2 regions of the Mesorhizobium sp. L103C131B0 genome follow, and region 1 is predicted to be linked to the other one. Evidence: predicted binding sites of a transcription regulator. Region 1 holds the regulator's gene; the other holds the start of a gene.
The links. Region 1 encodes LexA, which represses DNA repair genes until DNA is damaged. Its sites were predicted from a motif close to TGTTCNNNNTGTGTTCNG; they were not measured.
Positions count from the first base shown of each region.

Region 2: a site for LexA is predicted at 1,245-1,262, ahead of X730_RS157610 (YifB family Mg chelatase-like AAA ATPase). Genes of this name have one in related genera too.

Region 1 is NZ_AYXC01000015.1:11,520-14,936, forward strand. It holds gene kynU (kynureninase) at 1-245, opposite strand, end outside; gene X730_RS143525 (GntR family transcriptional regulator) at 413-1,177, shown strand; gene lexA (transcriptional repressor LexA) at 1,383-2,165, shown strand; gene X730_RS143515 (ComEC/Rec2 family competence protein) at 2,159-3,417, opposite strand, start outside.
Region 2 is NZ_AYXC01000002.1:767,355-770,771, forward strand. It holds gene X730_RS157615 (glycosyltransferase) at 42-1,106, shown strand; gene X730_RS157610 (YifB family Mg chelatase-like AAA ATPase) at 1,357-2,889, shown strand; gene X730_RS157605 (outer membrane protein) at 2,974-3,417, opposite strand, start outside.

The DNA of each region.
Region 1 (3,417 bases):
TGATCTCCGAGTTCCACCGGCATGTTGAACCAGCCGGCGGTGTTCCAGGCGCGAATGAGATCGTGCGCCCATTCCTGCGTGGCGGCCTGCTGCAGTTCGCTGAAGACGACCGCTGACGCGGCGCCCAGGGAATTGCCGTCGAGATAAATCACGCCTTGCGGCAAGACAAAGCGTTCGCGCATGGAGCGCAGCGGATCGGCGGCATCCATTGCTTCGATTGTAGCGAGATCGGGTGTCGTGCTCATGATCCGGCGCCCCTCCATGGACAAACGCGCGCGGCGGAGCCTGCCGCCCAAACATGCCGGCGATCTTGAGTGGTCGCCCTTGAACTGTCAAACATTATATATAATTCACCCATTGAAAGGCTTTGATATATAATGATCCGCCGAGCGTTTATGTCTGATGGATCACGATGCTGGATGACGAGCAGACCTCGAAGACGGAAGCGGCCTATCGCCTGCTCAGGCGCGATATTCTTGCGACCCGGCTGGCGCCTGCCGCGCCGTTGAAGCTGAGCACGCTGCGCAACACCTACGGCATCGGCTGGACGCCGTTGCGCGAGGCGCTGTCGCGGCTGGAGGCGGAACGGCTTGTGACCGCCATCAGCAACCGCGGGTTTGCGGTCGCTCCCGTCTCTCGGGCGGAGCTCGAGGATTTGGCGCGTGCGCGGCTGGTGGTCGAACTGCCCCTGCTGGTGGAATCGATCGAGGAGGGCGACCGTGAGTGGGAAGACGCGGTCGTTGCCGCCCACTATCGTCTCTCACGGTGCGGGTCTGTTCTCGACGATCCATCGGATGATGCGGTCGACGCGTGGTACGAAAAACACGATGCCTTCCATGCGGCGCTGCTCAGTGCCGCGACATCCAGCTGGCTGCTGCGCTTCAATGCGACGATTTCCGACCAATTGCATCGCCATCACCGCTTTCTGGGTCTGGCCCCGACGCTGCGCGCCGCCGCCGGCCGCACGGATGGCCACCGGAAGGCCGTGGCGGCCCTGCGCGACGCCGTGGCGATCGAACACCATACCGCCCTGATGGAAGCGGCCCTCGATCGCGACGTCGAACGTGCGAAAACTCTGATGACCGCTCACATCGGCTACACGCTGCAGGTCTATGCCCAGAGTGAACCCGGCGCGGATGCTGCGCAGCCCCGTCCGAAAAGGAAGCGGCGATCGTAGCCGACGACGCAGGGCACTTTGTCTTCGTTTCACCCCGTTGCCGGCCAACGACTACGAGCGGCGCTCGCAGCGCCGAACGTTACGCTGAACAAAACGTCAACACATTCATTAAACTTTAAAAGGTTGCGGAACACAACTGGAACAGATAGTGTTTGTTCTGGGTTTGTTTTTTCTGATTCTGGTTTCAGAACCCTTGGGGGCCGCGATGCTGACGCGCAAACAACATGAGCTTCTGATGTTCATCCATGAACGCCTGAAGGAGAGCGGAATCCCGCCGTCCTTCGACGAGATGAAGGAAGCGCTCGACCTCGCCTCCAAGTCCGGCATCCACCGCCTGATCACGGCGCTTGAGGAGCGCGGTTTCATTCGCCGGCTGCCGAACCGGGCGCGCGCGCTGGAAGTGCTGCGGCTGCCCGACTCGATCGCACCAGGCCTCAATGCGGCGAGGAAGTTTTCGCCGAGCGTCATTCAGGGCAGTCTTGGTCAAACCGGCCAAGGGCAAGGCGGCCAAGGACAAGGCGCGTTGGGCCAAGGCGGTCTCGGCCGCCAGATCAAGCCGGGCTCGCCGTCGCGTTCGATGTCGGCCGGCAATGACGATGCCGTTTCCGCGATTTCAATCCCGGTTATGGGACGCATCGCCGCCGGCGTGCCGATCGACGCCATCCAGCATCAGACCCATTCGATCTCGGTGCCGCCCGATATGATCATGGGCGGCGAACACTACGCGCTCGAGGTCAAGGGCGATTCGATGATCGAGGCCGGCATTTTCGATGGCGACACGGTCATCATCCGCAATGCCGACACAGCCAGCCCCGGCGAGATCGTGGTGGCGTTGGTCGACGATGAGGAAGCGACCCTGAAACGCTTCCGCCGCAAGGGCGCCTCGATCGCCCTGGAAGCCGCCAACCCGGCCTACGAGACCCGCATTTTTGGACCGGACAGGGTGAAGGTGCAGGGCAAGCTTGTCGGATTGATCCGGCGCTACTGAGCCGGCTTGGGTTTGTACTTTTCACGCTGGTTGTAAGGCGGCAGGCCGCGCGCTTCGCGGGAGAAGCGGCGTTGCTCGTGCCAGGGGCGATACGGCTTGTCGACGGCGAAGCGGATGGTTGGCGCTGCAGCTGCCGATTGCGGATCGAAGAAGACGGCGGCGCTGCCGTCGCGGGCCAGCTGTTTCTTCGTCACGACCAGCACCAGCGGGTCGCGGCACGGATTGTAGGCGGTGGCGTCATCGATGACGATCAGGCTCGCGAAGGCACAGGCCGGCCGCGCCGTCTTGCGGTCTTTCGCAAGCGCTACAATGGCTCCGGAAGGGTGCCGGGCGATACAGAGATCGCCGGTGCAATAGAAGGGCGAGCCGGGCGGCAGATCGAGCGGATCGAGATCGAACCGCGTATCTGTTGCCTCGAAAATCTCAGGTGGGATAATGGTTTTGGCCCGCAGCGCCCGTTTCCAATTGTCCGTGGTGAATTCGTTGGAGCGTTCGCGGTTGAGGGCGAGTTCGCCGCCACCGATCGGCATGGCCACCAGATGCTCGGATATGAGCACGTCGGGCGTAAGCACCTGCGGCACCGTCAACAGGCCGGCCAGCGCGAAAGGCACGGCCGCCAACCTGAGCCAGGTGGTGGCCATGGTGGCGATGACGAGGGCGACCGCCACTAACAGCACCGAGCGGATGGAGATCAGCCCGACGGCGTCGACCGGGGAGCGCTCGGAAATCCAGGCCGATATAGCGATCATCGCCATCAGACCTTTGCCCATCACATAGAGGAACGGCCCGTCGGCGCCGAACGGCATCGCCAGTGCGCTGAGCACGGCAAAGGGCATGACGATCAACGAAACAATCGGCATCACGGCCAGATTGGCGATCAGGCTGAGCGGCGACACACGCTGAAAATGCCAGATGGCGAACAGCAAGGTTGCACTGCCGGCGATGATCGAGGTCATTGCGAGGCCGCCCATGGCCAGCGCGAATTTTCGCGACAGGAAGCCGACGAAGGAGCGCTTTGCCGGCGGCGTTCTCACCTTGTCGGCGCGGTAATCGGCCCAGCCGGCATAGGCGCCGACAAGGGCGGCGGTGGCGGCAAACGACATCTGGAAGCTGGGACCGACCACCTCGTGCGGCGACACCAGGATGACGGCAATGGCGGAGATCGCCAGATTGCGCATGGTGAGTGCGGCGCGATCAAACAGCACGGCGACAAGCATGACCGCCAGCATGATGAAGCTGCGCTCGGCGGCAA
Region 2 (3,417 bases), on a different contig from region 1:
ACGGGTATCGCCCTCCTACCAAATTCGAGATTGTCAGAGCCATGCTGCGTCATGGCCACAAACTCAGAAAAGGGCACCCTTCCGCGAAGTCGCAACCTGCTCTTCAGGCCAGTTTGCTGTCTGACGATCCGTTAATATCCTATTCGGGAATGTCCGGTACGCCGCTCGGATTAGCAAGTCATATGCCTTTCCTTCCACGCGGCCACCGCGCCTGGTTTCTCATCTCGCCAACCTGGTCCATCGAAAACAGTGCTAGCGTCAAAACCATCCGGACCTATGCCGTTCTGCATAGACTCAAGAACCCCCGTCACTCGCTAATCTTCCTATCCAACACTCAGGCCGAGGCTGATCTGTTGAATCAGTCCGGCGAGGCCGCCGTCCTGCACAACAAGACGTCAACAACCTCCGAACACATATTCAGGCCCCTCAATGACGTCCCTGTAGAATTTGATGCAATCTACAATGCGCAACTGGCTCCGTGGAAGCGCCATGACTTGTCGCTTGGCATCCAGCGTTGCGCATTTGTCTTCTATCGAGATTCAAGCGGGTCCTCCACGACGGAGTCGGAAAGAGCGCGAATAAATCGGCATAGGGAGCTCGCGCCGCATCACGTCTTTATCAACGAGTTTGACGGCACCGGCAAGCCGGTCCGATTGGCACCGGCTCAGGTGAACACGCATCTGAATCGTGCAGCCGTGGGAATCTGTCTCTCTCACCTGGAAGGACCAATGTTCGCCAGCACGGAATATCTTCTCGCGGGCCTTCCAGTGGTCACGACGCCGAACCATGGCGGCCGAGACCTTTATCTGGATGACGACTATTCGCTCACAGTTCCACCCGATCCTCGATCCATCGCGGAGGCTGTCTTAGCGCTGAAGGAGCGACGAATTCCCCGGGATTACATTCGTTCGCAAACTTTGAAACGAATCGAACGAGACCGCGGGCGGTTCATAGACCTTGTAAACGAGATTTTTCTGGAGAGCGGCTCTTCGCGCCGGATCGCCCTGCCTTGGCCTTTCAGATATCCTGTCATGGAGTGGCTTCCACCGCAGGTCGCGATCGATCGATCGCTTTCAGGTTCGGTCGATGCCTTCATCACCGCTTAGAAGCAACACCCTCAGATCGCCGAAGGGCCTAGTCGCCCTTGTTAAACGCGGTCGAGGAGGCGGAGCAGCCGTTCCATTTTGCTTGACCATCTTCCGTTTTTGCAACCGGCACAGCGCGCTGCAGCCACCACGAATGCATGTTCCTGTAATGTTCTTGCCTTGGCCTGAAATCTATGGTTGTCTTGTCCTGACGTCGCTCGCGGTCTGAACCACAAGGCCGAGGCGAGCCGATATCCGGGGGCAGAGCAAGATGGTGGCGCGGGTTCGCACGGTTGCTTTCCAGGGCATCGAGGCCGTACCGGTCGATGTCCAGGTGATGATCGCGCCGGGCAAGGTCGGCATGCAGATCGTCGGGCTGGCCGACAAGGCGGTGGCCGAAAGCCGCGAGCGCGTGCAGGCGGCACTGCATGCGTCGGGGCTGTCGATGCCGTCGAAGAAGGTGACGGTCAACCTGGCGCCTGCCGATCTTCCCAAGGAAGGGAGCCATTACGACCTGCCGATCGCGCTCGGCCTGATGGCTGCACTCGGCGCCATTCCGGGCGACATGCTGGCCTCCTATGTCGTGCTCGGAGAATTGTCGCTCGACGGCACCATTGCCGCGGTCGCCGGCGCGCTGCCGGCGGCGATCGGCGCCAATGCCGAGGGAAAGGGCCTGATCTGCCCGTTCGGCTGCGGGCCGGAAGCGGCCTGGGCGGGCAAGGATTTCGACATATTGGCGCCGCGCAGCCTGATTGCCATCGCCAATCATTTTCGCGGCACGCAGGTGCTGTCGCGGCCCGAGCCCGGCATCCATGTCTCGGCCCGCGACCTGCCCGACCTCTGCGACATCAAGGGCCAGGAAAGCGCCAAGCGGGCGCTGGAAGTGGCGGCGGCCGGCGGCCACAATCTGTTGATGGTCGGGCCTCCCGGCTCGGGAAAATCGATGCTGGCGCAGAGGCTGCCTTCAATTCTGCCACCACTGGCGCCCAAGGAACTTCTTGAAGTCTCGATGATCGCCTCGGTGGCCGGCGAGCTCGGCGAAGGCAAGCTCACCGACCGGCGGCCGTTCCGCGCCCCGCACCATTCGGCTTCGATGGCGGCAATGGTCGGCGGCGGCATCAGGGCGCGGCCGGGCGAAGTATCGCTTGCCCATAACGGCGTCCTGTTCCTGGACGAGTTTCCCGAATTCACGCCGCAGACCTTGGATGCGCTGCGCCAGCCGCTGGAGACCGGCGACTGCATGATCGCGCGCGCCAACCACCGCGTCACCTATCCAGCGCGCATCCAGCTGGTAGCGGCGATGAACCCGTGCCGTTGCGGCATGGCCGGCGAGCCCGGCTATCGCTGCCTGCGCGGCGAACGCTGCCGCACCGACTACCAGGCGCGCATCTCAGGCCCGCTGCTCGACCGCATCGACCTCAGGATCGAGGTACCGGCTGTCTCGGCCGCCGACCTGATCCGGCCCGACCGGGCGGAGAAGAGCGCGGCGGTCGCCCAGCGCGTGGCGCGCGCCCGCACCATCCAGCGCGAGCGGTTCGAGCGGCTGGGCGTCACCAGCGCCACCACCAACGCCCATTGCTCGCCTTCTGTCATCGAGGACATCGCCGCGCCGGACGCAGCCGGCCTGTCGCTGCTGAAAGACGCCAGCGAGAAACTCGGCTTTTCTGCGCGCGCCTATCACCGCGTGCTTAAAGTGGCGCGCACACTGGCCGACCTCGACGCCAGCGAGGCCGTCGGCCGCATCCACCTGGCCGAGGCGATTTCCTACCGCATGATGTCGGAGCGGGTAGCGCAGGCGGCGTGACGAAGCCTAGCCTGCTTTGTCGGGATGGCTAGCTGTCCGCCCGGACCGATATCAAGAACCGATGATGTCTGGCTTTGCTAAAAGTCAGAACTTGTAGGCGAAGGCTGCGCGAACGACGCTGAAATTCGTCTTCACGTTGTAAGGATCGACGGGATCGAACCCGAAATCCTTCTTGCCGAGGTCGACGTATAGATATTCCGCGCGAACGGTCCAATTGTTGTTGAAAGCATATTCCGCACCGCCGCCGACCGCATATCCGGTCTGAAGCTTGGTTTCGGTTTCGTTGAAGACATGTTCGTCGATCTTGACATTGCCTACGGCAAGGCCAGCGGTGACATAGGGCAGAAACTGATCGAATGCGTAGCCGACGCGACCCCGGATCGTCCCGTAGGCATCCAGACTTGCACGCGCAAAAAGACCGCCGTCGTCGAATTCCTGCTTGAAGCCCAGATAATTTATGTCGCCTTCGATACCGAAAACCCACGGGCCGGATTGATAGTTGGCACCGACCAGGACACCGCCGGTGAA